Regions from separate parts of the Pseudoalteromonas undina genome, predicted to be linked through region 1. Evidence: predicted binding sites of a transcription regulator. Region 1 holds the regulator's gene; the other holds the start of a gene.

Region 1 (14,296 bases):
GCTTGGCGGCTTTAATTTTAGCTGGCAGGCAGCAGCGCCCAAAGCCAGTAAAATGTCGCCAATGAAAGGTTTTACTCGGATGTTTGGCCCGCAAGCGGCTATTGAGCTACTTAAGTCATTATTAAAGTTTGGCCTAGTGGCAACCTTCGCTATCTTTTTAATTAATGTTTATTTTGATGAAATATTACATTTGAGTATAGAAAGTGCGCCGGGCAATATCGTGCATGCTTTGGAAATATTAGCCTGGATGTTTTTAGGGTTATCTTGCACCTTAATTATTATTGCAGCTATTGATGCGCCATTTCAAAGTTATAGCCATAACAAACAGCTTAAAATGACGATGCAAGAAGTAAAAGATGAATATAAAAACTCTGAGGGTGATCCGCAAATCAAAGCGCGTATCAGGCAAACCCAACGTCAAATGTCGCAAAAGAGAATGATGCAGGATGTTCCTGATGCCGATGTTATTGTTACCAACCCTACTCATTACTCAGTGGCTTTAAAATACGACACAGAGCGAGCTGGAGCGCCTATTGTACTAGCAAAAGGCGTTGACGAACTCGCTATGCAAATTCGTAAAATTGCTTTGGGTAATGAAGTGCCCATTGTTGAGTCGCCTACCTTAACGCGAGCGCTTTATCATACTGCTGAAGTAGGGGATCAAATTCCCGATCAGCTCTTTACTGCAGTTGCTCAAGTGCTTGCCTATGTATTTCAGCTTAAACGGTTTAAAAAAGGCCGTGGAAAACGCCCTGTCGCGCTTAATAAAAAGCTGCCAATCCCTGATGAATTTAAGTATTAACCGCTAACCAACTAACTTGGAATAGTTATTGCAATTTCAGCGTAGTGTCAATTTTTTGAAATTGTAGAGTTATGGAATTTAAAGCGGTATTACAACAACTTAATAAAGATAAAAAAGAATATGCAAAAGGCGTTGGTACACCGCTTTTAGTCTTAGCTGCGCTTGGCATGGTTATATTACCACTGCCCCCATTTCTGCTTGATATATTATTTTCGTTTAATATCGCGCTCGCATTAGTTGTATTACTGGTCACCGTATATACCATGAAGCCGCTTGAGTTTGGCATGTTTCCAGCGGTGTTGTTAATCGCTACGATCATGCGTTTAGCACTTAACGTAGCCAGTACTCGGGTGGTACTTCTTGAGGGTCATAATGGTGGTGATGCCGCTGGTAAGGTAATTGAAGCATTTGGCTCGGTGGTGATTGGTGGTAACTACGCCGTGGGTTTAGTGGTGTTTCTGATTCTAATTATCATAAACTTTGTGGTAATTACCAAAGGTGCAGGGCGTATTTCTGAAGTGTCAGCACGCTTTACCCTTGATGCCATGCCGGGTAAGCAAATGGCGATTGATGCAGATATGAATGCTGGCTTTATTAGTGCAGAGCAAGCCAGAGAGCGTCGTGATGAAGTAACCCGTGAAGCCGACTTTTATGGTTCTATGGATGGTGCCAGTAAATTTGTAAAAGGCGATGCTATCGCGGGTATCGTCATTTTAGTGATCAATATTGTAGGTGGTTTATTTGTTGGCATGATCCAGCATGACTTGAGCTTTTCACGCGCTATGGAAGTGTACACACTATTGACCATTGGTGATGGCTTAGTCGCGCAATTACCTTCATTACTACTTTCAATTGGTACTGCGATTGTTGTAACGCGTCAAAATGAGTCGCACAATATGGGCGATCAGTTTAAGCAGCAGCTAGGAAACGAAAAATCATTATTTATTGCCTCTGGTATCCTCATTACTATGGGTTTAGTCCCAGGTATGCCGCATATTGCATTTTTAAGCTTAGGGGCGCTTTTAGGTTACCTTGCATACTACACCCAGCAAAACAAACTTAAATTGGCGGCTGCTGAGGCCGAAGAAGCTGAAAATGCAGCCTCAGGTACCGGGATTGCGGCTAAACAAGAACAAAAAGAACTGGGTTGGGATGATGTACAGCAAGTTGATGTTATTGGCTTAGAAGTAGGTTATCGATTAATTCCTTTGGTTGACCAATCACAAGGTGGTGAGCTGTTAAACCGCATTAAAGGGGTGCGTAAAAAACTATCTCAAGAGCTGGGCTTTTTAGTACCGCCTGTACATATTCGCGACAACCTTGAACTTGATCCAAATGCGTATCGCATCACTATGATGGGTGTATCAAGTGGTGAGGGAGAGCTTAAACACGGCGATGAATTAGCAATTAACCCAGGCCAAGTGTTTGGCCCGCTAAAAGGCATTGAAACTACAGACCCTGCATTTGGTTTAGATGCGGTATGGATAAAACCCGATCAAAAAGATGAAGCGCAATCTTTAGGTTATACCGTAGTTGATTCAGCAACCGTTGTGGCCACTCATATTAGCCAGTTACTCACCAATAGCGCCGCATTATTGCTTGGCCACGAAGAAGTACAAAACTTATTAGACATGTTAGGTAAAAGTCACCCTCGCTTAGTTGAAGGGCTAGTACCTGAGGTATTACCGCTGACCACCATCGTTAAAGTACTACAAAACTTATTAAATGAAGGGGTAGCAATACGAGATATGCGCTCAATTGTTCAAACCCTTGTTGAGTATGGCCCTCGTAGCCAAGACCCTGATGTATTAACGGCTGCAGTGAGAATATCGTTGCGTAGATTAATCGTTCAAGATGCTGTTGGTATGTCTTCTGAAATCCCTGTCATAACCTTGGCGCCTGAGTTGGAACAGATGTTGCATCAGTCACTTCAAAATGCAGGTGATGAAGGTGCCGGAATAGAACCAGGACTTGCTGATAGACTTCAAACATCATTGAATGAAGCGCATCAAAATCAAGAAATGGCCGGTGAACCTTCAATATTGCTAACGTCAGGAATGTTACGCACTGTGCTATCTCGATTTGTTAAATACACCATTCCAGGATTGCGAGTGATGTCTTATCAAGAGATACCAGATGAAAGACAGATCAAGATTGTCAGCTCTGTAGGCCAACAATAAGATTTTAAAGGGGTTTGAATTATGAAAATTAAACGTTTTTTTGCTAAAGACATGCGCACCGCACTAAAAGAAGTAAAAGAAGAGCTCGGTGTTGATGCGGTTATTATGTCAAATAAGAAACTAGCTAATGGCGTTGAAATTGTTGCTGCTGTTGATTACGACAAAGCCGCAGCAAAAGCGCCAGAGCAGCCTCAAAGCCAGCCAGCTGAAAGCGCTTCATTTGCACATACCCAGAGCTCACATAATTTTGTAAAACCAGAGCCACAACGTGCTCAACCTAAGCCACAAGCAAAGGTAGCTGATAGTTTACAAGCTTTATTAGAACGTCAATCTCCCCGTCCTCGTTCAGCAGAGCTTGCGTCAATGTTTTCACAATCAGGCATTGATACCTCTGGTCATTATCAAGAACAAGAATCTGTGCAATCTCGACCTAAAAATATGTTTGAGCGTGAATCAAGCGCATCTGCACGTCCTCGTACTCAAGCTGATAGCTTGGGTTTTGATGATTTAGACAGTGGTTTTGACGATTTAGACTCACCGAGTGCACCTCGTCAGCAAACGATGCAAAACGAGTCGAGTGATATAAGTACTATGCGCGAAGAAATGAACGCAATTCGTCAATTACTAGAACATCAAGTGTCAGGTTTAATGCAACAAGATATGGCACGTCGCGATCCAACCCGTGCATGCATGATTGACCGTTTAGTGGGTATGGGGATAGATAAAGAGGTTGCTGAGCAAATGGCATGCTTTGTACCCGACGATGTATCTCGCCAACAAGGTTGGAAAGCCTTATTGAATATGGTTGAAGATCAAATGCAAACCACTAACAACGAAATTCTTCGCCAAGGTGGTGTTTATGCACTAGTAGGCCCAACAGGGGTAGGTAAAACCACCACAGTTGCAAAATTAGCTGCATTAGGTGCGCAAAAATATGGTGCTGATAAAGTTGCACTTATTACTACTGATACCTACCGTATTGGTGCGTATGAGCAGCTAGCAACCTATGGTCGAATTATTGGCTGTGGCGTTAAACAAGTCAAAGATGCAAATGAATTAGCAGAAGTTTTATACCATTTACGAAATAAACGTCTAGTCTTAATTGATACAGCAGGAATGAGTCAACGTGATTTACGCTTAACCGAGCAGTTAAACACCTTGATGCGTAATCAGCGTGTTGATATACGTAGTTATTTAGTATTAAGTGCGACGGCGCAAATTAATGTATTACAAGAAACAGTAAGGCACTTTAAAAAAGTACAGCTAAGCGGATGTATTTTTACTAAACTTGATGAGTCATTGAGTTTAGGTGAGATTATTAGTATTGCGATTCAAAATCGTCTCCCAATAGGGTATCTTACTAACGGTCAGCGAGTACCAGAAGATATTAGAGTGGCAAATGCCGAAAAACTAGTAAAAAAAGCTGAGCAATTGTATTTAAAAAGAATAAAAGCACAACAATCACGACACCAATCAGTGGCGTCGAGCACAGTAGAGATGTATGATTAACACAGTTTTAGATCAAGCAAGCGGCCTTCGCAAAATGAGCAAGAATAATAATAACGGCGTAAAAGTTATCGCTGTCACCGGCGGCAAAGGTGGAGTGGGTAAAACGAACGTATCCCTTAACACGGCAATCGCGTTAGGCCAACAAGGCAAACGTGTGCTTGTACTAGATGCTGATTTAGGATTAGCGAATTGTGATGTGATGCTTGGACTGCGCGTTGAGCGTAATTTATCTCATGTTTTATCGGGCGAATGTGAACTTGATGATATTTTAGTCGAAGGTCCCGCAGGCATAAAAATAGTGCCTGCAACATCGGGTTCGCAAAGTATGGTTGAGTTATCACCCTCAGAGCACGCTGGACTTATTCGTGCATTTAGTGAACTTAACACCGACTTTGATATTTTAATTGTTGATACCGCTGCGGGTATTTCCGATATGGTGCTGAGTTTTTCTCGCGCAGCGCAAGATGTGGTTGTGGTGGTATGTGATGAGCCTACATCAATTACCGATGCTTATGCTTTAATTAAAGTACTTAGCCGTGAGCACGGCGTTTATAAATTTAAAATTGTTGCCAATATGGTGCGTAGTTTACGCGAAGGGCAGGAATTGTTTGCAAAACTTTCAAAGGTTACCGACCGATTTTTAGATATATCAATGGAGTTGGTTGCAACGGTTCCATATGATGAAAATATGCGCAAATCAACGCGCCGCCAAAAAGTAATTGTTGAGGTTTTTCCTGGGTCGCCTGCTGCAATTGCTTTTAAAACACTGGCTACAAAAATTGCTAAGTGGCCAACACCTAGTCAAGCCTCGGGTCATTTAGAGTTTTTCATTGAGAAACTAGTTAGTAACTAACAATGACAATACCGGTGAATAGAGCTATGGGATATCAGTCAACACAAAATTTAAATATGATTGTTGAAAAGCATGCCTCATTAGTCAAAAAAGTGGCGTGCCATTTAATTGCTCGTTTACCGGCCAGTGTGCAGCTAGATGATTTAATTCAATCGGGTATGATTGGTTTAATTGAAGCTTCAAAAAACTTTGATGCAAGCAAAGGCGCAAGCTTTGAAACCTTTGCCGGTATTCGTATTCGTGGTGCGATGATAGACGAAATGCGCCGAGGCGATTGGGTTCCACGTTCAGTTCACAGAAAAAGCCGTTTGGTTGCAGAAACTATTGTTGCGCTTGAGAACAGTTTAAACCGTGAACCTAAAGATAGTGAAGTTGCTGAAAAACTTGAAATTTCGCTAAATGAGTACCATCATATTTTAAACGATGTAAATGTAAGCAAAGTGTTAGGTATTGAAGACCTTGGTATAGATGACGATGTGATTACACCTCATGGCCAAGATTTAGCACTAGACAAACCGTTCAATAATGTTAAAAATGAACGGTTTAATGAGTCTTTACTCAGTGCAATAAAGTCGTTACCGGAAAAAGATGCAATGGTGCTTTCTTTGTACTATAACGATGAGATGAATTTAAAAGAAATTGGGCATATACTCGATGTAAGTGAATCGCGTGTAAGTCAGATACATGGTCAGGCGATGATTAAGCTTAAAGCAAAAATCAATGACTGGATAAACTAGAAGTAAGTAAATAAAGGTTCAGGCCTCACTGGAGGATGTTTTGGATAAAAACATTAAAATTCTTGTTGTTGATGATTTCTCAACAATGAGACGTATTATTAAAAACCTGTTGCGCGATTTAGGTTTTACCAATGTTCAAGAAGCAGATGACGGGTCAACTGCTTTGCCTATGTTGCAAAATCAAGCGTTTGATTTTGTTGTAACAGATTGGAATATGCCAGGCATGCAAGGTATTGATCTTTTAAGGGCAATTCGAGCTGATGAAAAATTAAAGCATATTCCTGTTTTAATGGTTACAGCAGAAGCTAAAAAAGAACAAATAATTGCTGCGGCCCAAGCAGGTGTTAATGGTTATATTGTTAAACCATTCACTGCAGGTACATTGAAAACTAAATTAGAAAAAGTGTTCGAACGCTTAGGTTAATGAGAGGGAGAGGCTTATGTCAGCACCTGCTGCGCCTCAGATTACTTTAGAACAAGCTCGCCAGTTAGTTGTTTTTTTAGAAAATGGTGAGCAAGATAAAGCGAATCAGTTAATTTTAGAAACAGCTTCACAAGAGCAATCACAGTTATTTGCTGAGGTGGGTAAGTTGACGCGTCAACTGCACGAAGCTTTAAAAAGTTTCGAGTTAGACACGCGTTTAACAGACATTACCACTGATGCCATCCCTGACGCAAAAAAACGCCTTAACTATGTCATGGAAATGACAGAAAACGCAGCCAATAAGACAATGGATGCGGTTGAAGCAAGCTTACCATTAGCACAAGAAATCGCTGACGAAATAGCTGATATCAAGCCAACGTGGGATCGTTTAATGAACCGCGAAATAGAGCTTGGTGAGTTTAAATCACTTTGCCATAGTATTGATAAGTTTATGAGCAGTTCTCATCACAAAACCGATGAGTTACAAATGCTGATGACTAATGTGCTGATGGCTCAAGACTATCAAGATTTAACCGGTCAGGTTATTCGCCGTGTTATTGAACTTGTCCGTGAAGTTGAAGAAAGTTTAATTCACCTGTTAACTGCATTTGCAGCGCAAGGTGGTGAGGTTGAACCAACTGAACAACCAGAAAAAATAGAAGATCCCATTGTTGCACAAACACTAGCAGGTCCCGAAGGGCCTATTATTGATAAAGAAACGCGTAATGATGTTGTATCTGATCAAGATGAAGTTGATGATCTATTATCAAGTTTGGGCTTCTAATAGGAGAGTACTGCATGAGCTTTGAAGTCGATGAAGATATTTTACAAGACTTTTTAGTAGAGGCCGGAGAAATCCTTGAGCTTTTATCTGAACAGTTAGTAGAACTGGAAAACAACCCAGATGATACTGAGCTACTAAACGCAATATTTCGCGGTTTCCACACTGTAAAGGGTGGCGCTGGCTTTTTGGCTATGACAGAGCTTGTTGATGCATGTCATGGTGCTGAAAATGTGTTTGATTTACTGCGCCAAGGTGTAAGAACAGTTAACTCTGAATTAATGGATGTGATTTTACAAGCACTGGACACCATTAATGAAATGTTTGCCACGATTAAAAATCGTGACCAGCCAGAGCCTGCTGATCCAGAATTACTTGCAGTACTTCACAAACTTGGGCAGCCACCGACAGCAGAAGAGCTTGCCGGCGATTCTGTGGTTGAAGATATAGCTCCTGTGGAAACTCCATCGGTAGAGCCTGAACCAGTTGCAGAGCAACCGAGCAACGATGCTGAAGAAGACCCGTTTGCTTTTGATGAATTATTTAGCGGCCCAGATAGCAGTAGCTCAGACTCTCAGATTGATGAAATAACCGAAGACGAATTCGAAAGCCTACTTGATGAACTTCATGGAAAAGGGCAAGCCCCACAAGAAAAACAATCATCATCAAGTGGCAATGATGTCAGTGGTGATATAACTGACGATGAATTTGACAGCTTATTGGATGAACTTCATGGTGTAGGCAGCTTTGGCGAAGTGAGCCAAGCAACCGCAAGTACACCACAACAAACACCATCAGCTCCTGTGGCTCCACCAAGTAACGAGCAAAGCTCGGGCGATGATGAAATAAGTGACGACGAGTTTGAAGCCTTACTTGATGAACTTCATGGTAAAGGTGCACCTAAGTCGATAGAAACACCGGCTCCTGTAAGTAAACCTGAACCAGTGGCAGCTAAAAAGCCAGAACCAGTTGCTGCAGCTAAGCCACAGCCTAAACCAGAGCCAGCTAAGCCGGCTCCTGCGGCACAAGCAGCTAAAGCTGCGCCGCCCAAAAAAGCAGCGCCTCCACCGGCAGAAACAACTGTACGTGTTGATACCAAACGCCTAGACCAAATAATGAACATGGTGGGCGAGTTAGTACTTGTGCGAAATCGCTTAGTAAGTTTGGCGACTAACTCTGATAGCGAGGCTATGGGTAAAGCTATTTCCAACTTAGATGTTGTGACTGCTGATATCCAAGGTGCAGTAATGCAAACACGAATGCAGCCGATTAAAAAAGTATTTGGCCGTTTTCCTCGTGTTGTACGTGACTTAGCACGAACACTTAAAAAAGATATTAATTTATTACTTGTCGGTGAAGACACCGATTTAGATAAAAATTTAGTGGAAGCATTGGCCGATCCATTGGTGCATTTGGTTCGCAACTCGGTCGACCATGGTATTGAAATGCCCGATATTCGTGAAGCAGCGGGTAAACCTAGAACAGGTACGGTGACTTTATCAGCTTCGCAACAGGGTGATCATATTCTACTTACCATCCAAGATGATGGTGCCGGTATGGATGCTGAAAAGCTTAAAAAGATTGCGATTAGTAAAGGGGTGCTTGATCACGACCAAGCGAGTCGTCTTTCTGATACTGAAGCTTATAACCTTATTTTTGCACCTGGGTTTTCAACCAAAGAAGAAATCTCAGATATTTCTGGCCGTGGTGTTGGTATGGATGTGGTTAAAACAAAAATCACTCAGCTCAATGGCTCGGTTAACATAAAATCAGAAATGGGCGTAGGGACTACTTTAGAAATCAAAGTTCCACTAACACTTGCGATATTGCCTACCTTAATGGTGGTGGTGGGAGAGCAAACCTTTGCCTTGCCGCTAGCGGGTGTAAGTGAAATATTCCACTTAGATTTAACAAAAACTAATGTGGTTGATGGCCAGCTAACGATTATTGTTCGTAAAAAGTCGATTCCATTATTCTACCTTGAACATTGGCTTATAAAAGGCGCTGATAGAGGTCAGCGAAAAGCACAAGGGCATGTCGTTATTGTGCAAATAGGGACTCAAAAAGTAGGGTTCGTTGTTGATTCACTAATAGGTCAAGAAGAAGTGGTGATCAAGCCTCTAGATGCATTATTGCAAGGTACGCCGGGTATGGCGGGTGCGACTATTACCTCTGATGGTGGAATTGCACTGATATTAGATGTACCGAGTATGCTAAAGCATTACGCTGGATAATAAAAAGTAGGTATAAACTTTATGCCTACCCATTCATTGAATAAGAGAGCGAAATGGCTGTTAAAGTTTTAGTAGTTGATGATTCAAGCTTTTTTCGCCGCAGAGTGAGTGAAATTCTTGAACAAGACAGCGGCATTGAGGTAATAGGCTTTGCTGTAAATGGCCGAGAGGCCGTCGAAAAAACAGCTCAGTTACGTCCTGATGTTATCACCATGGATGTTGAAATGCCGGTGCTGGATGGTATTAGTGCTGTGAAAGAGATCATGGCGAGTAATCCAACACCTATTTTAATGTTTTCATCGTTAACACGAGCAGGGGCATCTGCCACTTTGGATGCGCTTGATGCTGGGGCGATGGACTTTTTACCTAAAAAGTTTGAAGATATTGCTCGCAATAACGATGATGCAATTAAGTTATTGCAAAATAAGGTTAAGGAAATAGGCCGCCAGCGTATTGGAAGAATTACGAGAACGGCCCCATCTCCAAGTATTAGTAAACCAGCGTCAAACAGCTCTGAGCGCTTTTCTAACCTTGCTAAAAAGCCGATAGTTCAACCTGATCGTAGCTTTAATAATGCGAGTCCTGCATCTACTAGCAGCAGTGCCTCAGCGCGTGCCAGTGGTAAGCAGTATCAGTTAGTTGCTATTGGTACATCCACAGGTGGGCCGGTTGCACTGCAAACTATTTTGACGCAATTACCTGCTAATTTTCCACACCCTATTTTACTCATACAGCATATGCCTGCTGCATTTACCCCGGCTTTTGCTACTCGCTTAGATGGCTTGTGTAAGATTAAGGTAAAAGAAGCGCAGCAAGGCGATAGATTACAACCTGGGTGCGCTTATTTAGCGCCAGGTGGCCAGCAAATGATGGTAGAAGGACGTGGCTCTAATAGAACCCTTCGTGTGTTTGAAGATAAAAATGAACGAGTAAACTATAAACCAAGTGTTGATATTACCTTTGCCAGTGCGGCCAAAGCGTATCAAGGTGATGTGCTTGCCATTATTTTGACAGGCATGGGTGCAGATGGTCGTGATGGTGCTCGCATGCTTAAGCAAACTGGCGCTACAATTTGGGCTCAGGATGAAAAAAGCTGTGTTGTCTATGGTATGCCTCAGGCGATAGCCAGTGCAGGTTTAGCGAGCGAAAGCATTAGCCTTCATGATGTGGCTGCACGTTTAAAAAGAGAGGCTGGCTGTGGATAAGCTTTCTGTTTTAGGATTACTGGTTGCATTAGGTGCTATTGCAATCGGTTATTCTTTAGAGGGAGGTGTGGTATCTGCGCTGTTTAATGGGCCTGCACTAATTATTGTATTAGGCGGTACATTAGGTGCGGTGATGCTACAAACATCAGCCAATACATTTAAAAAAATGCTTGGTATTACTCATTGGGTTTTTGTTACCGACGACCATGATATTGAAGATGCTATTGAGCAAGTAAAACGCTGGTCGCATAAAGCCCGTCAAGAAGGGTATTTAGCATTAGAAAACGAAGCACTTGCGCATTCAGATCCCTATGCCGCCAAAGGACTGAGTTTATTAGTTGATGGCTGTTCAGAGCAAAAACTACGCGATACCCTCGAGATTGACTTATTACTTGAGCGAGAACGATTACTTGAGGCTAGCCGGGTATATGAAGCAATGGGTGGGTATAGCCCAACTATTGGTATTTTAGGTGCGGTACTTGGGCTTATTCAAGCCATGTCATTTATTAACGATCCTGAGCAGTTAGGAGCGGGTATTGCCACCGCGTTCATTGCAACTATATATGGTGTTGGTTTGGCTAATTTATTATTTTTACCTATGGCCAATAAGCTAAAGCAACGGGTTGAACAAAAGATGCTTTATCACGAAATGTTAGCGGAAGGTGTAATTGCTATTAGCCAAGGTGAGAGCCCTATTAATATTGAACTAAAGCTTGAAGCCTACCGCGTTGAACGTCCAATTTTACAGGCCCATTAGCGCCTATGTTACGCCGTCGCTTACGTCATCACCAATTAAAGAGCCAACATACTGAGCGTTGGTTAGTTTCTTATGCGGATTATATGACCATAATGTTTGCATTTTTTGTTGTATTGTATGCAATTGCGATAAACAAAGAAGACAACATCAAGGTTTTATCTGATTCTCTTGAGCATGTTTTTGATAAGTCTGCAAAACAATATTCTAAGCAGGGTAACGGGGTAAATGGTGATGCTTTATTGCTTGAAAGGGTTACCCCTGAGGCTGAAATTCTCTATGGCGAAAGTATTCAAGAGCTAGAGCAAGGCCCAATGTTACTCGATGGTCAAAGTGACAATAGCAATATTAGTCAACGCCACTTAGGTAAGCCGCTGGATAGTTTATTGGCTAAATTACAATCGTCGCTAATTGATGAGATACGCAGTGGCGAGGCTAGCTTAGAACTAAGCCAAGACTGGTTGGTTATTGAGCTCAATTCCGGATTGTTGTTTGCCAGTGGTAGTGCTGTTGCACATAACAAGGCCAAAGAGATTGTAAAAAAAATTGAAGCAATCATTGCATCAGTCGATAACTATATAAGAGTACGCGGGTATACAGATAACGAAACCATACGAAATGAAATATTTCGTTCTAATTGGGAGTTATCAGTGGCGCGTGCAACCTCAATATTAGTTGAGCTAGAGCGTTTGGGCATTGAATCCGCGCGTATGGCCATTGAGGGGTATGGTCAATACTCGCCCTTTGCCGATAATGATACCGAAGCTGGGCGTGCTGAAAACCGTAAAGTCGTGATTGCACTTTCTAAATATGGTTTAGCACCCGAGCCCTCTGATGAACAAACGAAATCATCAATTTCAGTATCAGAGCAAAGTCAGCCAGAAATTGAGCTACCTGCCCAAGACGATACAATAAAAATAATCCGTTTACCGCATGGTGGCATCCGTGTTACAACGCGCAACGAACAGTAATTAGGATGTAATGTGAAAGTTTGGACAGTAGCCAATCAAAAAGGGGGAGTAGGCAAAACCACTACAGCGGTTAGCCTTGCAGGGATCCTTGCGCTTCAAGGCAAGCGCGTGTTATTGATTGATACAGATCCTCATGCTTCACTAACCTATTACTTTGGTATTGATTCAGAAGATTTAGAGGTCAGTGTTTACGATATTTTTACTCGAGGCTCGAGTATGAAAAGCGAAGAAATATTGCAAGCATTATGCCCCTCAACAATTGAAAACCTTGATATTTTACCTGCAACTATGGCGATCGCGACACTTGACCGTAGCATGGGTAATAAAACGGGAATGGGCCTGATTTTAAAAAAAACACTGGCTAAAATTAGCGAGTATTACGATTACGCAATTTTAGATTGCCCACCTGTTTTAGGTGTGCTGATGGTCAATGCGCTTGCCGCCTGTGAAAGAGTGTTAGTGCCGGTGCAAACTGAGTTCTTGGCGCTTAAAGGGCTCGATAGAATGATGCGTACTATGGAGTTAATGCAAACCTCTCAAGCGAAAAGCTATGAATATACTATAATTCCAACTATGTATGATAAACGAACCAAAGCATCGCTTGAGGCCTATAAAACATTACAAGAAACGTATAAAGAAAAAGTATGGCCAGGCGTTATTCCTGTTGATACTAAATTTAGAGATGCAAGTTTAGCGCAAAAAGTACCGGTAGATTTTTGCCCAAATGCGCGTGGAGTCTATGCTTATAAAGCATTACTTAAATATTTAATAAAACAAGGTTAATAAATGAGTAAGCAATTATTTGCTAATGAAAAAGTAGTCACTCAGTACTTAGGGGCGTTATTATCTGATGACGAACCAACAAAAGACCTTGAGCCTGTTGCTAAACTGCTTGAGCAGGTAACGTATGAAGAGCAAAAAGAACAACCAGTAATAGTTGAGCCTGTTGTTGAAGTTGAAAAGCTTAATAAGCAAGTATCGAATGTAGAAATTGACACCCACCAAGAGCAACACGTCGTGCCTGAGCAAGAGGTGGTTGTAGGTGGTGAAGCTGACTACTTTGATGGTGAGTTTCAAGCGCTGTTTTTTGAAGTGGCAGGGCTTACTTTAGCGGTGCCGCTAAAAGCCTTAGGTGGCATTCATGAGCTTGGAGAAGTAAATCATTTATTTGGCAAGCCTAAGTGGTTTAAAGGGGTTATGATAAACCGAGAAGAAAAGCTCAATGTTGTTGATACCGCTCGCTGGGTTATGCCTGAAAAGTACGATGAGCAGTTAGAGGCATCTTTAAATTATCAATATCTCATCACTTTAGGTGATAGCCAATGGGGTTTATTAGCAGAAAAACTAATAAATAACATTACATTGAGTAAAGAAGATGTAAAATGGCGTACAAATAACAGTAAGCGCCCATGGCTTGCTGGAGTAATTAAAGAAAAAATGTGTGCTTTAATAGATGTTAATAATTTAAACGCACTATTAGAGAAAGGCTTAGATAGCCGTCACAAGTAATGACCATTACGAGGTAAGAGCATGAGTGAAGATAAATTACTGTCAGCTAAGAAAAATGCAGATAATAATGATGAGATTTTGCAGTGGGTTACGTTCAAGCTAGAAGATGAAACTTATGGCGTAAATGTAATGCAAGTGCAAGAAATACTGCGTTACACCGAGATTGCTCCTGTACCAGGTGCACCTTCGTATGTGATTGGTATTATTAACTTACGTGGTAATGTTGTTACCGTTATTGATACTCGCTCTCGTTTTGGTTTACCTGATATTGAAGCGACGGATAATTCACGTATTTTAATTATTGAAGCAGAAGAGCAAGTGATTGGCATTCTAGCCG
Region 2 (19,342 bases), on a different contig from region 1:
TTTTAGTAAAGTCGAGCCCATCAAGCATTAAGGTTTCAAAGCGACCACTTACATCTAGAATCACACGATCTGGGAGTATTTGCGATACTTTTGCACGTGTACCTTGCACCACATCCTCTACTAAATAACTCGTCTGGCGACCTTGCGACTCAATAATAGCCATTCCCGCCTTATCATCATTACTAACAGCAACGATACCGGTTAAATTAATACTAAGACGCGTTTCAGGGGCATTATTAATGACTTTAGTTTGCGAAGCAGTATTGGTGTTTTTTGTTACATTTACTTTACCAAATAAAAATTGCTCAATGATCGAATCTACAGACTGGTTATTGCCACCCACAGCTTGGTTAGAATAGCTGATAGGGGCAAGAGGAGATGTTACTGGCTGCGGCCATAATAGCCACATCAGTTTTGATAATAAAAATGCAATATAAACAACAACTAAAACCATAACCATTGCGCTTAATTTCGCATGCGGTAAACGGTTTAATAACTGCTTAAATTGTTGAACGTGCTGTTCCATAGGTAGTGTTCTTATTTTAATTTATAACGAAATCACTCAGCCATAGTACCTTTTCATTTTTCATTCAACAAGCACGCTAATATTAAACTTTGTAAACAGATTAATTTATTTATCGTATCAGCTATCAAGCAATAGCTACATGCGGTAACGGTTTCGTGATAATTTACCTAGGCAGTAAATTTACTAGGGATGTTTTATGACAAAGAAAACTAAACTCAATGACAGCTCAGAAAACGCTGACGCACTTAAAGTGAGGTTGGACAAATGGTTATGGGCGGCTCGATTTTATAAAACGCGTGCAATAGCTCGAGAAATGGTACAAGGCGGCAAAGTACATTATAATGGGCAACGCAGTAAGGCTAGTAAAATTGTAGAAATTGGCGCAGTTATAAAGCTAGCTCAAGGCGTTGATGAAAAAACCATCACAGTATTAAATATACTTGAAAAGCGCCAAAGCGCCCCCATTGCACAGACCATGTATCAAGAATCTGATGCTAGTATTGCTAAGCGTGAAGAAAATAGTATTGCACGCAAAAATAACAGTTTCTTTGCTCCTCATCCGGATAAAAAACCAGATAAAAAGCAAAGGCGCGAACTTTTAAAAATGAAATCAAGTTAGGTATAGCCGCTCATGCAACAAGATTTACTTCACCGCTATTTATTTGACAACCTCGATGTTCGTGGCGAACTCGTACAAATAGACAACGCTTACAATGAAATGATTGCGAAACACAATTATCCAGAGCCCGTTAAAGCATTATTAGGTGAGCTGCTTGTTGCAACCTGTTTATTAACAGCAACGTTAAAGTTTGAAGGCGAAATTGCAGTTCAACTACAAGGTGATGGCCCCGTAAAATATGCGGTGATCAATGGTGATGATCAACAAAATATGCGTGGTATTGCGCGATTACAACATGAAGTTACTGGCTCAACGGTAAAAGAGCTCATTGGCCAAGGCTACATGGTTATCACGATTACTCCAACTCAAGGTGAGCGTTACCAAGGTATAGTACCTTTAGAGCATGATACATTAAGTGAATGTATAGAAAGCTATTTTGAGCAGTCTGAGCAATTAAAGACGCGCCTTTGGTTTGCAACCGATACTGAAGAAGGCTGCGCCAAAGCATGTGGGCTATTTTTACAAGTGCTACCTGTAGATAAACAAAAATCGATTGAAGATTTTGCTCACTTAGAAGCACTCAGCAATACTATTAAAGATGAGGAGCTACTAGAGCTTGATGCCAACACTATTCTAACGCGCCTTTATCATGAAGATAACCCACGCGTATTTGACCCTCAACCAATTCAATTTAAATGTGGCTGTAATCGCGAAAAAACGATGACAGCTTTAGTTAATGTTGGTCAACAAACGCTTTTGGATGATGTCGAAAAAAATGGTGAGATTAAAATTAGCTGTCATTACTGTTTAAAAGATTATGTATTTAACGAACAAGATATAAAAAGTATATTTAATTAATCTAGCTTTTTAAAACACACTATAAAATAGCCATAATTATTTATGGCTTTTTTGTGCCCAAAAAATGACACCGGTATCACAAGCTGAGCATTTTTCATGACACCGGTATCATTGAAATTATTCATGTTTTTTCCTTAATTTATATGTTTTTACGGCGTTTATAAGCTCGAATATCCTTAATCCATCTGTTACTATATTTGCAGCTTAAAGGTTACTAAGACCCAGAGCTATCCCGTTCAATCTCACACAATTTAGGTATAAACATGACTTCAAGCGCTACCCGTTTTGTCGATCTAACTGCAGCTGAACTTGTCGAACACGCTATCAGCCGTGGCGAAGGGACTTTAGCCGCCAATGGTGCTTTTGTAGCTAACACTGGTCGTCGTACCGGTCGTTCTCCAAAAGATCGTTTTATTGTTCAAGAATCAAGTACTGAAAATGAAATCCAATGGGGTAATGTAAATCGCCCATTCGATGCAGATAAGTTTGACGCCTTATGGGCACGTGTAGAAGCACATGTGCAAAGCAACGACCACTTTATCTCTCACCTTGAAGTAGGCGCTGATCCAGAGCACTACCTTCCAGTGGTTGTAACAACAGAAACTGCTTGGCACCATATCTTCGCTAAAAATATGTTCATCCAACCACAATCATACAACAAAGCCGACTTTCCTCAGTGGCAAGTAATGAACGTACCTTCGTTTGTATGTGATCCAGAGCGCGATGGTACCAATAGCGATGGCACAGTTATTATTAACTTTGCACAACGTAAAGTGTTACTTGCTGGCATGCGCTACGCGGGTGAAATGAAAAAATCGATGTTCTCTGTGCAAAACTTCCTACTACCAGCGAAAGGTGTATTACCAATGCACTGTTCTGCTAACGTAGGTGAAGCAGGAGATACCGCATTATTCTTTGGTTTATCTGGTACAGGTAAAACAACATTATCAGCAGATCCAACTCGCTTCTTAATCGGTGATGACGAGCACGGCTGGGCACCAGGTAGTGTATTTAATATCGAAGGTGGTTGTTACGCTAAATGTATCGACCTTTCTCAAAAGAACGAACCTGTTATCTGGGATGCTATTCGATTCGGTACAATTTTAGAGAATGTGGTACTTGATGAAAACCGTGTGCCTGATTTCAACGATACCAGCCTAACTCAAAATAGCCGTGCAGCTTACCCACTAGAGCACGTTGAAAAACGTAAAGTTGAAAACCGCGCAGGTGAGCCTAAGGCTGTTGTTTTCCTAACATGTGATGTGAGTGGTGTACTACCGCCGGTATCTGTACTAACCGAAGAAGCTGCAGCATTTCACTTCCTAAGTGGCTACACAGCAAAAGTAGGCTCTACAGAAATTGGTTCTACTAGCGATATTGAATCAACATTCTCAACCTGTTTTGGTGCTCCTTTCTTCCCACGTCCTGCAGGTGTATACGCAGAGCTTCTAATGAAGCGTGTACGTGAATTCGGCGCTAAAGTTTACCTAGTTAACACTGGATGGACAGGTGGCCCTTACGGTATTGGTAAGCGTTTTGATATTCCAACAACACGAGCTGTTGTGGATGCAATCGTATCTGGAAAATTAGCCGGTGTAGAAACCCAACACATTGACGTGCTAAACCTAGACGTACCAGTTGCAGTACCGGGCGTAGATAGCAAGCTTCTTAACCCAATCAATACCTGGGAAGACAAAGCTAAATACGCAGAGTATGCGGCTAAGCTAGCATCTGATTTCACAGAAAATTTTGCTAAATACGACGTATCTGACGAAATTAAAAACGCAGGCCCTAAAGTTTAAAAATCACCTTTAGCCTGATAATTAAAACGCCAACCTTGAGTTGGCGTTTTTGATCCTATCTATTTTACTTCAGCAACGTAGTTACTTTAATAATTGCTGATAAGCCACCTATTAGCTAAAACGTTTCCCTATGTTTTGTGCATTTCTTAATAAAGGCTCACCGAGTGCCTATTAAGCTTTAAAGTAGCAGTTACTAGTTTGTATATCTCAAATTAAACGCTATTAAACTATGTCACATTAGTACAGTTACGGGTTGTCATCAGCAATGAAACAATACTGTAGGGTATATCTGTCCAATACCTCACTCTTTACCCTGTTAGAGCACATCAAACAACACTAGCTATTACTGGTAAACTCCTACGATCACAAGAAGGCTCAAGTCATTCGAGTCTTGCTTGCTTTTGGAGTAAGTGTGCTACTTCGTAGTGACCGCGCAGTAAAATATCGTAGTGCCTACAGCGCTAGAGAGCCACATAGCAAGGTACATTTAATTTTTTTAATGGGTTTCATTGGCTCTGAGGTTAACGTTACGCTATTTTGCCCATGGGCTTCGTGATACTCAACCCACGCTACGATGGTCAGGTTAACGCTGTGCAGCTGACGGCTGACGGCTAATACTTTCACTTTCCTGCAGACGTAAAAAAGCCCGACTCTTTCGAATCGGGCTTTCTCTTATTTGGAGCCTGGTAATGTCCTACTTTCACATAACAAATGCTACACTATCATCGGCGCTGTTTCGTTTCACTACTGAGTTCGGCATGGGGTCAGGTGGGTCCAAAACGCTATTGTCACCAAGCAAATTTGGTGTCAGTCCGTATCGCTACGTACTAACTAAAATTTGGAATTTCTGATAATAAAGTCTTCAAGTATCTACTTTAGTCTATTAACTTCTTCGCTTGTTTCACTATCACATAAAACGCGTTTGGCGTTGTATGGTTAAGCCTCACGGGTAATTAGTACAAGTTAGCTTAATGGCTCACACCACTTCCACATCTTGCCTATCAACGTTGTAGTCTTCAACGGCCCTTCAGAGACTTTAAAAGTCTAGTGAGAACTCATCTCGAGGCCTGCTTCGCGCTTAGATGCTTTCAGCGCTTATCAGTTCCGAACGTAGCTACCGGGCAATGCCATTGGCATGACAACCCGAACACCAGCGGTTCGTTCACTCCGGTCCTCTCGTACTAGGAGCAACCCCTCTCAATTCTCAAACGCCCACGGCAGATAGGGACCGAACTGTCTCACGACGTTCTAAACCCAGCTCGCGTACCACTTTAAATGGCGAACAGCCATACCCTTGGGACCGACTTCAGCCCCAGGATGTGATGAGCCGACATCGAGGTGCCAAACACCGCCGTCGATATGAACTCTTGGGCGGTATCAGCCTGTTATCCCCGGAGTACCTTTTATCCGTTGAGCGATGGCCCTTCCATTCAGAACCACCGGATCACTATGACCTACTTTCGTACCTGCTCGACGTGTCTGTCTCGCAGTTAAGCTGGCTTCTACCATTACACTAACCGTACGATGTCCGACCGTACTTAGCCAACCTTCGTGCTCCTCCGTTACTCTTTGGGAGGAGACCGCCCCAGTCAAACTACCCACCAGGCACTGTCCGTAACCCCGATTCAGGGGCCAACGTTAGAACATCAAAACTACAAGGGTGGTATTTCAAGGACGACTCCACCAAAACTAGCGTCTCTGCTTCAAGTCTCCCACCTATCCTACACATGTAGGTTCAATGTTCAGTGCCAAGCTGTAGTAAAGGTTCACGGGGTCTTTCCGTCTAGCCGCGGGTACACAGCATCTTCACTGCGATTTCAATTTCACTGAGTCTCGGGTGGAGACAGCGTGGCCATGGTTACACCATTCGTGCAGGTCGGAACTTACCCGACAAGGAATTTCGCTACCTTAGGACCGTTATAGTTACGGCCGCCGTTTACCGGGGCTTCGATCAAGAGCTTCTCCGAAGATAACCCCATCAATTAACCTTCCGGCACCGGGCAGGTGTCACACCGTATACGTCATCTTGCGATTTTGCACAGTGCTGTGTTTTTAATAAACAGTCCCAGCCACCTGGTCACTGCGGCTCCAATCAGCTTAGAGAGCAAGTCTCATCACCAATCGGAGCGTACCTTCTCCCGAAGTTACGGTACGATTTTGCCTAGTTCCTTCACCCGAGTTCTCTCAAGCGCCTTAGTATTCTCTACCTGACCACCTGTGTCGGTTTGGGGTACGATTCGGTATAATCTGAAGCTTAGAGGCTTTTCCTGGAAGTATGGCATCAGCAACTTCATCACCGTAGTGACTCGTCTCGTGTCTCAGCCTAACAGCAACCCGGATTTACCTAAGTCGCTAGCCTACACACTTTCACATGGACTACCATCGCCATGCTTGCTTAGCCTGCTCCGTCCCCCCATCGCAATTATACCAAGTACGGAAATATTAATCCGTTTCCCATCGACTACGCCTTTCGGCCTCGCCTTAGGGGTCGACTTACCCTACCCTGATTAACATGGGATAGGAACCCTTGGTCTTCCGGCGTGCGGGTTTTTCACCCGCATTATCGTTACTCATGTCAGCATTCGCACTTCTGATACGTCCAGCATACCTCCCGGTACACCTTCAACCGCTTACAGAACGCTCCCCTACCACTCAGAATAAATTCTGAATCCGCAGCTTCGGTGCATAGTTTAGCCCCGTTACATCTTCCGCGCAGACCGACTCGACCAGTGAGCTATTACGCTTTCTTTAAAGGATGGCTGCTTCTAAGCCAACCTCCTGGCTGTCTGGGCCTTTCCACATCGTTTCCCACTTAACTATGACTTTGGGACCTTAGCTGGCGGTCTGGGTTGTTTCCCTCTTCACGACGGACGTTAGCACCCGCCGTGTGTCTCCCGGATATTACTTTACGGTATTCGGAGTTTGCAAAGGGTTGGTAAGTCGGGATGACCCCCTAGCCTTAACAGTGCTCTACCCCCGTAAGTATTCGTCCGAGGCTCTACCTAAATAGATTTCGGGGAGAACCAGCTATCTCCCGGTTTGATTAGCCTTTCACTCCTAACCACAGGTCATCCCCTAACTTTTCAACGTTAGTGGGTTCGGTCCTCCAGTTGATGTTACTCAACCTTCAACCTGCCCATGGCTAGATCACCGGGTTTCGGGTCTATACCTTGCAACTATTCGCCCAGTTAAGACTCGGTTTCCCTACGGCTACCCTAATCGGTTAACCTCGCTACAAAATATAAGTCGCTGACCCATTATACAAAAGGTACGCAGTCACCCTCGAAGGGCTCCTACTGCTTGTACGTACACGGTTTCAGGTTCTATTTCACTCCCCTCACAGGGGTTCTTTTCGCCTTTCCCTCACGGTACTGGTTCACTATCGGTCAGTTGGGAGTATTTAGCCTTAGATGATGGTCCACCTATATTCAGTCAAAGTTTCACGTGCTCCGACCTACTCGATTTCACTTAAAATGCGTTTTCATGTACGGGACTATCACCCTGTATCGTGGCACTTTCCAGAGCCTTCCATTAACACATAATAAGCTTAAGGGCTGTTCCGATTTCGCTCGCCGCTACTATCGGAATCTCGGTTGATTTCTTTTCCTACGGGTACTTAGATGTTTCAGTTCTCCGCGTTCGCCTCGTTAACCTATGTATTCAGTTAACGATACCTGCAAGCAGGTGGGTTTCCCCATTCGGAAATCCTAGTCTCAAGTGCTTTTTACTAGCTTGACTAGGCTTATCGCAAGTTAATACGTCCTTCATCGCCTCCAACTGCCAAGGCATCCACCGTGTACGCTTAGTCACTTAACCATACAACCCAAACGGGTCTTTGTTTTGTGACAGTTTAACTTCGCCAGAAGTTAATATTGAATACTAAAGTAGATACCAATTAATCCGAGGATTAAATTGGCACTGAATGATACTGCTATCATTCTTTTTTACTTTTGAAAACTCTGTACAAATAACAATGTTATTCATACGAATTTTATTATCAGCTTTTCCAAATTTTTAAAGAGCAGAGAATCAAAAACTTCTCAAAATTAAACACACTCTATTCTCAGGTGATTGTGCTACCCGATAAAAGAATATTTATTTTTAAGAAGTAAAGTGGTGGAGCTAAGCAGGATCGAACTGCTGACCTCCTGCGTGCAAGGCAGGCGCTCTCCCAGCTGAGCTATAGCCCCACATATGCTGGTCTTACTGTTTGTATACCGACTTCTTTTTAAGACAAAGCGTAAGTTGAGGCCGTTTAGTTTACTAAACAACGAAGCTTACAACGAAGTATTAAGAAGAAGTGGTGGGTCTGAGTAGATTTGAACTACCGACCTCACCCTTATCAGGGGTGCGCTCTAACCAGCTGAGCTACAGACCCAAACAATAAGTGTTGTTCTCTTTACAATTAACAATCATCTGTGTGGACACTACGAACAAATAAGTTCTAAATCGTATAAGGAGGTGATCCAGCCCCAGGTTCCCCTAGGGCTACCTTGTTACGACTTCACCCCAGTCATGAATCACTCCGTGGTAAACGTCCTCCCGAGGGTTAGACTATCTACTTCTGGAGCAACCCACTCCCATGGTGTGACGGGCGGTGTGTACAAGGCCCGGGAACGTATTCACCGCGTCATTCTGATACGCGATTACTAGCGATTCCGACTTCATGGAGTCGAGTTGCAGACTCCAATCCGGACTACGACGCACTTTAAGTGATTCGCTTACTCTCGCGAGTTCGCAGCACTCTGTATGCGCCATTGTAGCACGTGTGTAGCCCTACACGTAAGGGCCATGATGACTTGACGTCGTCCCCACCTTCCTCCGGTTTATCACCGGCAGTCTCCTTAGAGTTCTCAGCATTACCTGCTAGCAACTAAGGATAGGGGTTGCGCTCGTTGCGGGACTTAACCCAACATCTCACAACACGAGCTGACGACAGCCATGCAGCACCTGTATCAGAGTTCCCGAAGGCACCAAACCATCTCTGGTAAGTTCTCTGTATGTCAAGTGTAGGTAAGGTTCTTCGCGTTGCATCGAATTAAACCACATGCTCCACCGCTTGTGCGGGCCCCCGTCAATTCATTTGAGTTTTAACCTTGCGGCCGTACTCCCCAGGCGGTCTACTTAATGCGTTAGCTTTGAAAAACAGAACCGAGGTTCCGAGCTTCTAGTAGACATCGTTTACGGCGTGGACTACCAGGGTATCTAATCCTGTTTGCTCCCCACGCTTTCGTACATGAGCGTCAGTGTTGACCCAGGTGGCTGCCTTCGCCATCGGTATTCCTTCAGATCTCTACGCATTTCACCGCTACACCTGAAATTCTACCACCCTCTATCACACTCTAGTTTGCCAGTTCGAAATGCAGTTCCCAGGTTGAGCCCGGGGCTTTCACATCTCGCTTAACAAACCGCCTGCGTACGCTTTACGCCCAGTAATTCCGATTAACGCTCGCACCCTCCGTATTACCGCGGCTGCTGGCACGGAGTTAGCCGGTGCTTCTTCTGTCAGTAACGTCACAGCTAGCAGGTATTAACTACTAACCTTTCCTCCTGACTGAAAGTGCTTTACAACCCGAAGGCCTTCTTCACACACGCGGCATGGCTGCATCAGGCTTGCGCCCATTGTGCAATATTCCCCACTGCTGCCTCCCGTAGGAGTCTGGGCCGTGTCTCAGTCCCAGTGTGGCTGATCATCCTCTCAAACCAGCTAGGGATCGTCGCCTTGGTGAGCCATTACCTCACCAACTAGCTAATCCCACTTGGGCCAATCTAAAGGCGAGAGCCGAAGCCCCCTTTGGTCCGTAGACATTATGCGGTATTAGCAGTCGTTTCCAACTGTTGTCCCCCACCTCAAGGCATGTTCCCAAGCATTACTCACCCGTCCGCCGCTCGTCAGCAAAGTAGCAAGCTACTCTCTGTTACCGCTCGACTTGCATGTGTTAGGCCTGCCGCCAGCGTTCAATCTGAGCCATGATCAAACTCTTCAATTAAAAAGTTTTATGTCTTTCGACAGCTCAATGAATTCTGAATTTATTTAATATCTTTCGATATTGAATTGACTGTGCTGCAATTCCTACCTAAGTAGTTATTGCTGTTGGTCACTCAGTTTCAATTGAGACTCTAAATTTGTTTGCCTCACTTAGTAAACTAAGCTTGGCTGTTAGAACTCAATCTGTACGAGTGCCCACACAGATGATTGCTTTATATTGTTAAAGAACGTTGCGATTAAAGCGTTAAACTTTATCTCGCTAGGGCTGCGCATATTACGCTTTCCTATTTTTTTGTCAACACTTAATTTTGTTAAACTCGAAAGTTTTCAGAACTAAGTTTTACTCGACTCACTGAGTAGCTCGTGCCTCGCTATGCGTTGGCGTTCCCTGTCTCAGTGGGGTCGCATTATAGGGCTAATCGATTTTAACGCAAGCGTTTTTAAACGCTTTTTTGCATTTAATTTTTACCCCAAAGATACCCCACCTAGGCACACAAGATACTCACAAAACCCTGTGGATAACCTTGCTTTTACCCTACTATCCTAACGCAGAAACAAAAAAGCACCTTAACATAGGTGCTTTTTATAGAGAGTTTATCTTAATCGTTAATACAAAATGCTATAAAGCTTGCGACGATATTTAGCAGCTAGCGCATCGCCATCTGGTAAAGACGCAATAACAGCCAAGAAGTTTGGCTTAGCCTCATCAAAATTCAGATCTTTCTTAAGAATAGTAAAGAGTGCTTCTAATGCTTCTTCTTTCCTTCCTGCTTCATTGAGTAGGTTACTTAGCTCCATTTGTAATTCAAGCTCATTAGGATGCTTGGCTACCCTTTCTTGCAATGCTTTTATTTCAGGTGAATCAGTTGCCTCTAGTGCAGCCTCACATTTAGCTTTAATGTTATTAAAGTATGCATCTTGATCTTGTGCGTCTATTGTTTCTATTAATGCTGCGGCTTCATCGAGTTTGTGAATCTGTATACATATATCTGCAAGCACTAATTTAATTCTCGCATTACTACTATCTAATTCATACGCTTGCTTAGCATAATTAAACGCGGCATTTAAATCACTATTAACCAGTGCTTGCTTGGCTTGCTCTAATAAAAGGTCTTGTTGTGCAGGTAAGTGTTTAGATAGGGCATCACGTACTTGGCTTTCTGTTTGTGCACCCGCTAATACATCAACTGGAGCTGAGTCTTTTAATAACACTAAGGTAGGCAAAGTTTGTAAACCGACTTGCTGGGCAAGTTGCGAGGCCAAAGCTTGCTCTGCATCACAATCTAAGTTTGCAACAACTATATAGTTATTATATTCGGCGGCTAGCTTATCTAAAATAGCTGCTTGGCTAATACATTCTGGGCTTTGTGGCGAAAAAAAGTTCAGTAGTACTAACTTTTGTTGTGATGTTTCACCTAATACTTGCTGAAGGTTTTGTGCGTTAAGATTAACTTTATTGCTCATTGAGTTATTGCCATGTTCATCTATTTAGGTTTTTATATGGTGATGAAGATAATAATTACAAGCCATATATTTAAATCATTTAAATACATTATAAGGTAGCGAGGGAAATATGAAATTAGTATATGCGAGTGCACTGTGTTTATTAGTTAGCCCATTATTAAGTGCGCAAACACTCAAGTTGGATCTTAATAAAAGTATGCCAGCAATAGAAAAGCTTTATCTAGATTTACACCAGTCACCTGAACTGTCTTATCATGAGCAACAAACAGGTAAAAAAATAGCTTCGCAGCTTCAAAAGCTTGGGTTTGATGTAACCAATAGCGTTGGCGGTTATGGCGTTGTAGGTATATATAGAAATGGCCAAGGCCCCACCGTTATGATTCGAACTGATACTGATGGCTTACCAATCACAGAACAAACAGGAAAAGCATACGCATCAACTGTTACCACAGTAAATGAACAAGGTAGCAAAGTCGGTGTTATGCATGGTTGTGGTCATGATATTCATATGAGTTCATTTATAGGCACCGCGCAACAACTAATTAAAAATAAACAGTCGTGGCAAGGTACTTTAATGATGGTTGCGCAACCAGCTGAAGAAGTTGGGGGTGGTGCAAAAGCAATGCTAAGTGAAGGGTTATTTAGTAAATACGCAAAACCTGATCATATTATTGCTTTACATGTTAGTGCCAGCGTACCGGCAGGAAAAGTTGCTCTGAAAAATGAGTACACTATGGCAAGCGTCGACTCAGTTGATATTTCCATAAAAGGTAAAGGAGGCCATGGAGCCTATCCACATACGACTGTTGACCCTGTTATTATTGCTGCTCGCACCATTTTAGCATTACAAACAATTACGAGTCGGGAGTTATCTCCTCTTGAACCATCAGTGATCACTGTTGGATCTATCCATGGCGGCTCAAAACACAATGTAATTTCTGATGAAGTAAAGCTACAACTTACTCTGCGTAGCTATAACCCGGAAGTTAGAAACGCGCAAATTGCTGCGATTAAACGTATTACTGCAGGTATTGCACAAAGTGCAGGTCTAGAAAAAGCGCTCTACCCAGAAGTGTATGTTCATGAAAGTGAATCGATTCCATCTACTTACAATAATCCGGAGCAAACAAATATAGTTAGGAGTGCCATTGCTGATGCAATTGGTGTAAAAAATGTACTTGAAACTAAAGCTGTTATGGCTGGTGAAGACTTTGGACTATATGGTAGAACAGATGAAAACATCCCCATTACTTTATTTTGGTTAGGCGGAGTTAACCAACAGCAATATACAAATGCGATGAAAAATAACGAAACACTCCCTTCATTACATTCAAGTAAATTTGCTCCCGATTATAAAGTAGCGCTTCAAACAGGAATAACTGCAATGAGCAATGCCGCTGCGGCATTATTCAATCAATAATCTTCAAGGTTATTTTCAAGCCCTGAGTTTAATTTACCGCAGGGCTTTTTTTGTAACTCGACTTTTTATACGGCGCTTTCTTTGTACGTTTAGCAAAACGCTTCTTAGGCGATGTTTTTGGCAAATGTGCAAATACATTACTATCGCAGTTAGTTGCTTGGCTTACAAAATTAGTTAAATCAGCTAGCAAAGGCTGTATAAATTGCTGATAACTCATTGCTTGCTGAGCGATATCTCCTAAACTCGACTCCCATTTTGCAGTTAAATCGGGGCTTGATAACCCCTCAGGTAATACACTAATTAGTGCCAGACCTGTTTCAGTTGCTTTAATTGCTTTTCCTTCACGTTTTAAAAAGCGACGTTTAAATAATAGTTCAATGATACCTGCGCGAGTGGCTTCAGTACCAAGGCCATCTGTCTCTTTTAATATTTTTTTGATTTGCGAGTCTTTTACATAACGGCTAATTCCCGTCATAGCAGCAAGTAAGGTTGCATCGGTAAAATGAGCAGGAGGAGTTGTATGCTTCTGCACCACCTCACCTTTAGTACAGGTAAGTACCATGCCTTTTTCCAAATAAGGCAACGTTGCTTCTTCTTTAAGTTCTGACTTACCCATAAGCAATTTAAAACCCAAGTCTACATCTTGTTTTGCATTAGCTTTGAATAAACCACCCGCTATAGTTACCTCTACCTTGGTTTCGTTATAAATGTAATCGGGATAAAACTGAATTAAATAGTGTCGACTTATTAACTGATAAATTTTTTCTTCATCACTTGCTAAACTCACAGTTTTTAACTGTTTAGCTGTTGGTACAATCGCGTGATGAGCTGCTACTTTTGTATCGTTAAAACATTTACTTCGTTTTTTTGCATCTGCTCCATTAACAAATTCTGCTTTTTGGCCTCCATTTACTGCAATCGCTTTTAGTATCGCAGCTGCATCTTGGTGATGATCTTTTGGTAAATAACGATTATCTGAGCGTGGGTAAGTAATTAACTTATGACGTTCATATAAAACCTGGCAAGTATCGAGCACTTTTTGCGCTGGCATTCCGAACGCTTTAGCGGCATCTATTTGTAAAGCAGACAAATTATAGGGAAGCGGCGCTGTTTGTTTTTTTTGCTTTTGCTCAAGAGCGGTTACGCTTGCTGGTTGATTAGCGATACGTGAAGTTACATTTTCAGCTAAAGCTTTGTTAAGCACTCTGCCCTCTTCATCTTGATAAGGTTCACACGCTTTACTTGGTATCCACTTAGCAGTAAATGATTGCTCCTTAGGTGTATCAAGGTGAGTAAGTACTTCATAAAATGGTTTTGATACAAAATTTGCTATCTCGTTATCGCGATTAACTACTAGGCCCAAAATGGGTGTTTGCACTCGCCCAACCGACAATACATTACCAAATCCCGCTTTTTGCCCCGCTAATGTGTATGCACGCGTCAAGTTCATGCCAAACAACCAATCAGCACGAGACCGCGCCAGAGCAGAAACGCTCAAAGGAATAAAGTCACGGTTAGCACGCATACTATTTAGTGACTTTTTAACTGCCGTTAAGTTTAAGTCACTGATCAATAAACGCTGAATATTTTGTTTTTTTGCTTGGTTGATTTTTGCTTGTTCTATAACTTCATCAACTAATAACTGGCCTTCACGGTCAGGATCGCCAGCATGTACAAGTATTGTTGCTTGTTTGATTAGCTTTTTTAAAATAGTGAGTTGTTTACGAGTTTTAGGCTTTGCTTTAAGTTGCCAATGCTCAGGCACAATAGGTAAATGTTCAAACTGCCACTTTTTAAAACGCTCATCATAGTCATCGGGTTCTGCTTGCTCGAGCAAATGACCTATGCACCAAGATACGCAATCACCATTTGCCACTTCAATATAACCATCATGCTTTTTATGCGGTTTAGGAAGTGCGTCTGCAATAGCGCGACCCAAAGAGGGTTTTTCAGCAATATAAAGTTTCATAATCTAGCTCTAACACTGTTTATATAAACAGTAGTCTAGCATATCATTTTAAACGAGGGGTATTTTTGTCGTTATAAGCTTAAAGCTTTATTTCGCTTATTAACAAAAATATATAAAAGCGGTAGATAACATATAACAACAGTAGCGATATTTATTAAGGGCATAAACGTTTGATACATAACAGTACTATACGACAAATCCCAAAGGTGGCGATCTACTAAACGAAATAATTGCAGAATAGGGGCAGCAATAACCACAAGTTGGCCAAGTACACATTGCCACAAATGCACTTTATCTTTCAAACCCAAATAAGCAATCAGTGCCATCCAAGTAATATCTGTTAATGCCCATACAAGATAACGGTATACATAAATACCATCATCAAACGCCATTAAACTTGAGTAAGTTATAGTACCAAATAAGAAAAAAGCAGCGGTAATAGCAGCAAACCTTAAGGCTAAATAATCCTTAAGGATAAAAAACAACAAAATAGCTGGGGTCAGAATAAGAACCCAGCTTTTACTTAATATACTGACGAAGTACAAAAACCATTCAGGCAAACTAAAAAACCTTACTTAACTTTTTTATCTTCGTCTGTACCATCGCCATTACCAGGCATACTACAAAATTTATTTAACATGCTCACTCCACTTTTAATTACATCTGTTAAGAGAAATGCATTCTATGCTAAAAAAGGGGACAAAACCAATAAATTCTATCTAATATCAATAGGATCTGATTCTTTCGCCTTGCCTTGTAAAATTGATATTTCTACCCGGCGGTTACGTCTTCGATCTTCTCGGGAATCATTCGGCACTAAAGGTCTGGTTTCTGCACGCCCAACGACCATCATTCGGGTCTTATCAAAACCAGCAACTTTTTGCAGTTCACTTGCTACCGCAACAGCTCGTTTAGAGGATAAATCCCAGTTATTAATATAAAGTTCATTAGAAACTTGAAAGTCATCAGTGTGACCGGAGACGGTGATTTCACCTGGCACATCTTTTAATAACCGGCCAATATCCTGAATGATAGGTTTAAACTGGGGTTGTAAAAACGCACTGCCCGATGGAAACGAACCATTTTCTCTAATACGAATAATGATTTGCTGACCTAATGACTCAAGCTCAATAGCTCCATCAATAATTTGCTTTTCAAGCTGTTGTGCAATTTTTTTAACTAAGTCATTTATTTGCTCTTGATCGGCAGCAGAAACTGAAGGCGCTGAAGCAACTTCCTCAGAGGTGCTGCTAGACTCACCACCTCGTTTTTCGCCGCGTTGTTCTTGCCGTCCGCCAGCTGAGCTTTCATCGCCCGCCTGAAACTCTAGCATTTGCTGAGTCATTTCAACTGTTTGTTGCTGAATAGTTTCAATGGGGGTTGGCTCAGGTTTACCTGGAGTAAACTCCATCGCAATAACTGAGGTGCCTTTTGGAATATCTTTAACTTCAATTTTATTTTGTACACCAAAAGCAAACTTCATAGAACCTGCAATTTGCTTAAATTTAAGCACATCCATTTCAGAAAACGCGAGTAAGAGTACAAAAAAGCACATTAATAGCGACATTAAATCGGCAAATGTCCCCATCCATGCAGGTAACCCTGGGGGTGGGCATTTACACTCTTCATCAGACATAACTATTCCTCAGTGTTTACCGCGCGTTTAGACTCAGCCAAATAATTTTTCAAGATCCCTTCAATTACTTTAGGATTTTGGCCATCTTGGATGCCTAATACCGCATCCAAAATAAGTCGCTGGTTCATTGCTTCTTCATCTTTACGCAATTCAAGTTTGACCTGAATAGGAATGGCGACAACATTCGCCAAAAATGCCCCATACAACGTTGTTAACAAGGCTACCGCCATGGCTGGGCCGATTGCTTTTGGATCATCCATATTTGATAACATAGCCACCAAGCCGATTAATGTACCAATCATCCCCATTGCGGGAGCAATATCACCTAGCGACTTAAATAAGCTTGCGCCCATTTCATGACGAGTCGTCGTCAGGGAAATATCTTTTTGTAATGTTGCACGCACTACATCCGCATCATGTCCATCCACGAGCATATCAACGCCTTTGCGCATAAATGGATTTGGAATTTCAGCCTCTTCCAATGCTAGAAACCCGCCTTTTCGGGCAGAATCTGCTAGCTCAACCGCCTTTTCAATTAACGCTTCAGGGGGTTCAATTTTAAACATAAACGCTTTAGCACAAACCTTACCAATGCCTAAAAATTGCGACATAGTAAAATTGGATAAAACGATAAAAAGGGAGCCACCAAATACAATAACCACTGAAGGGGTATTGTAAAACATACCGACTTCACCGCTACTACTCATAAACATGGACATGACAATTAAGCCAATTGCGCCAAGGATCCCAATAATGGTTGCTAAATCCACATTCCCTCCAAAGGTTTTATATTTTTTCTTCGCAAGCGTTGTTATTAAATGTATATCGGCAAGATACTGAAATACTTAAGTGATTTTTATGATAAACGATAAAATTACGATTAGTCCTATTTTAGATCAACATAGGGAATCAATCTAACTAATCAGAATTTATAATTTAAAAAATAACGCTGAAGCGCAGTAAAACCCAATTAACAGCATTTATCTATCAAAAAAACATAACATTCTTTGACCTAGTTTAGCATTCCCCCTAAAATTGGCGTCTAAATTTATTATGTAAGTTGAAAATAAAGATGGCGACTAAAAAACCTGAAAATTTAAGTTTCGAACAAGCACTAGAAGAATTAACAACAATTGTCAGTGAAATGGAACAAGGTGATTTATCGCTTGAACAGTCTTTAAAGCAATTTGAGCGCGGCATTGCATTAGCCAGTGCGTCTTCCGGTAAACTTCAACAAGCCGAGCAAAAGGTGTCGATATTAATGGGTAATGACGAAAAAGCACCGCTTACTCAATTTGATAACGATTTGGAATAATTGTGAGCATAAAAGAACAAATAAAGCTCGCTCAAGATGATGTAGCCAATACACTCAACCTTTATTTCGAACAACCTCTTGAAAGCGACAACACTATAAAAGAAGCCACACATTATAGTCTAATGAATGGCGGGAAGAGATTACGCCCTTTTTTGGTTTATACCACAGGCAAAATGCTCGGTGCTGAAAAACGTGATTTAGATGTGCTGGCAGCAGCGATAGAATGCATTCATAGTTATTCATTAGTGCATGACGATTTACCCGCTATGGATGACGATGATTTACGTCGTGGCCGTCCTACATGTCATATTGTCTATGGTGAAGCACAAGCTATTTTAGCAGGTGACGCACTGCAAACCTTAGCGTTTGAGCTTATTGCTAAGCACACATTTAAATGCTCAACAGAAGCTCAGTTAAAAATGATTGCAGAATTAGCACATGCTTCAGGCTTGCAAGGAATGGTTGCCGGACAAGGCCGCGATATTGCAGCAACAGATAAAGTTATTACGGTTGATGAATTAGAACGTATTCATAAACTTAAAACAGGCGCATTAATAAATTGTGCGATTACTTTGGGCGCACTTTGTGCCCCTAATATTAGCCAACACACTTTAGATAACTTATCTACTTTTGGGTATGCTATCGGACTGGCCTTTCAGGTTCATGACGATATTTTAGATGTTGAGGGCGACACACTGACTTTAGGTAAGCCTCAAGGGTCAGATATTGCTGCGAATAAAGCGACATATCCCGCTTTATTAGGTATGCTAGGTGCTAAGCAAAAAGCACTAAATTTGATACAGCAAGCCCATGAGGCGTTAGCCAATATTGACGCAGACACAAGCGACTTAGCGGCACTGGCAAACTATTTAATTGAACGTGACCATTAAACATGGCTAAAACGTATTAACTCTTAGAACAAAATTATTACTAAATATTAAGTCGCCTCTTAAACTTAGCTTTTTTGAGGGAAGTTAATATTAGCGAAGGATATATAAAAAACCATGACACTTGATAGCAGCAAGTATCCATTACTTAATTTGGTGAACGAACCAGCCCACTTGCGAGACTTAGCACAAGATAAGCTTCCTGCATTTAGCCATGAATTGCGTGATTACTTACTCAATTCAGTATCGCAAAGTAGCGGCCATTTAGCGTCTGGTTTAGGAACCGTAGAACTTACCGTTGCATTACATTATGTGTACAACACTCCCGACGACCGTTTAGTTTGGGATGTAGGTCATCAAGCCTACCCACATAAAATACTGACGGGACGTCGTGACCAAATGCACACCATTCGTCAAAAAGATGGATTGCACCCATTTCCATTTAGAGACGAAAGTGAATACGATACGTTTAGTGTTGGCCATTCAAGTACCTCTATTTCAGCGGCGCTGGGTATGTCTATTGCTGCGCAAAAAGAAGGCAAAGGTCGTAAAACCGTGGCGGTGATAGGCGATGGCGCAATTACCGCAGGTATGGCCTTTGAGGCGATGAACCACTTAGGTGATGTTAAATCAGATATGTTGATTATTTTGAACGATAACGAAATGTCGATTTCTGAAAACGTCGGCGCGTTAACCAATCATTTTGCGCGTATTTTATCAGGTAGCTTTTATACCAACATCCGCGAAGGCAGTAAAAAGCTTCTTTCTGGTGTACCGCCGGTAAAAGAACTTGCCAGCCGTATGGAAGAACACATTAAAGGGATGATGATCCCGGGTACTTTTTTTGAAGAATTAGG

Evidence for each region. The regulator FliA, encoded in region 1, starts transcription of late flagellar genes. The targets are predictions, from matches to a motif close to CTAAAGNTNNNNNNNNNNNNGCCGATA.
Region 2: a site for FliA is predicted at 17,107-17,133, ahead of pomA (flagellar motor protein PomA). Genes of this name have one in related genera too.

The regions. Positions count from the first base shown of each region.
Region 1 covers NZ_AHCF03000003.1:545,045-559,340, forward strand. The annotation lists gene flhB (flagellar biosynthesis protein FlhB) at 1-802, shown strand, start outside; gene flhA (flagellar biosynthesis protein FlhA) at 874-2,982, shown strand; gene flhF (flagellar biosynthesis GTPase FlhF) at 3,004-4,491, shown strand; gene PUND_RS06165 (MinD/ParA family ATP-binding protein) at 4,484-5,344, shown strand; gene PUND_RS06170 (RNA polymerase sigma factor FliA) at 5,371-6,081, shown strand; gene cheY (chemotaxis response regulator CheY) at 6,122-6,505, shown strand; gene PUND_RS06180 (protein phosphatase CheZ) at 6,522-7,289, shown strand; gene PUND_RS06185 (chemotaxis protein CheA) at 7,304-9,520, shown strand; gene PUND_RS06190 (protein-glutamate methylesterase/protein-glutamine glutaminase) at 9,574-10,725, shown strand; gene PUND_RS06195 (flagellar motor protein) at 10,718-11,482, shown strand; gene PUND_RS06200 (flagellar motor protein MotB) at 11,488-12,450, shown strand; gene PUND_RS06205 (ParA family protein) at 12,463-13,233, shown strand; gene PUND_RS06210 (chemotaxis protein CheW) at 13,237-13,959, shown strand; gene PUND_RS06215 (chemotaxis protein CheW) at 13,981-14,296, shown strand, end outside.
Region 2 covers NZ_AHCF03000002.1:597,254-616,595, reverse strand. The annotation lists gene gspC (type II secretion system protein GspC) at 1-526, opposite strand, end outside; gene hslR (ribosome-associated heat shock protein Hsp15) at 723-1,145, shown strand; gene hslO (Hsp33 family molecular chaperone HslO) at 1,158-2,003, shown strand; gene PUND_RS18425 (hypothetical protein) at 2,000-2,128, opposite strand; gene PUND_RS03455 (phosphoenolpyruvate carboxykinase) at 2,267-3,805, shown strand; rRNA gene rrf (5S ribosomal RNA) at 4,487-4,601, opposite strand; rRNA gene PUND_RS03445 (23S ribosomal RNA) at 4,738-7,621, opposite strand; tRNA gene PUND_RS03440 (tRNA-Ala) at 7,920-7,995, opposite strand; tRNA gene PUND_RS03435 (tRNA-Ile) at 8,107-8,183, opposite strand; rRNA gene PUND_RS03430 (16S ribosomal RNA) at 8,260-9,795, opposite strand; gene PUND_RS03425 (tetratricopeptide repeat protein) at 10,401-11,258, opposite strand; gene PUND_RS03420 (M20 metallopeptidase family protein) at 11,368-12,678, shown strand; gene PUND_RS03415 (DNA topoisomerase III) at 12,707-14,647, opposite strand; gene PUND_RS03410 (hypothetical protein) at 14,719-15,207, opposite strand; gene PUND_RS03405 (flagellar motor protein MotB) at 15,363-16,283, opposite strand; gene pomA (flagellar motor protein PomA) at 16,286-17,053, opposite strand; gene xseB (exodeoxyribonuclease VII small subunit) at 17,356-17,598, shown strand; gene ispA ((2E,6E)-farnesyl diphosphate synthase) at 17,601-18,488, shown strand; gene dxs (1-deoxy-D-xylulose-5-phosphate synthase) at 18,603-19,342, shown strand, end outside.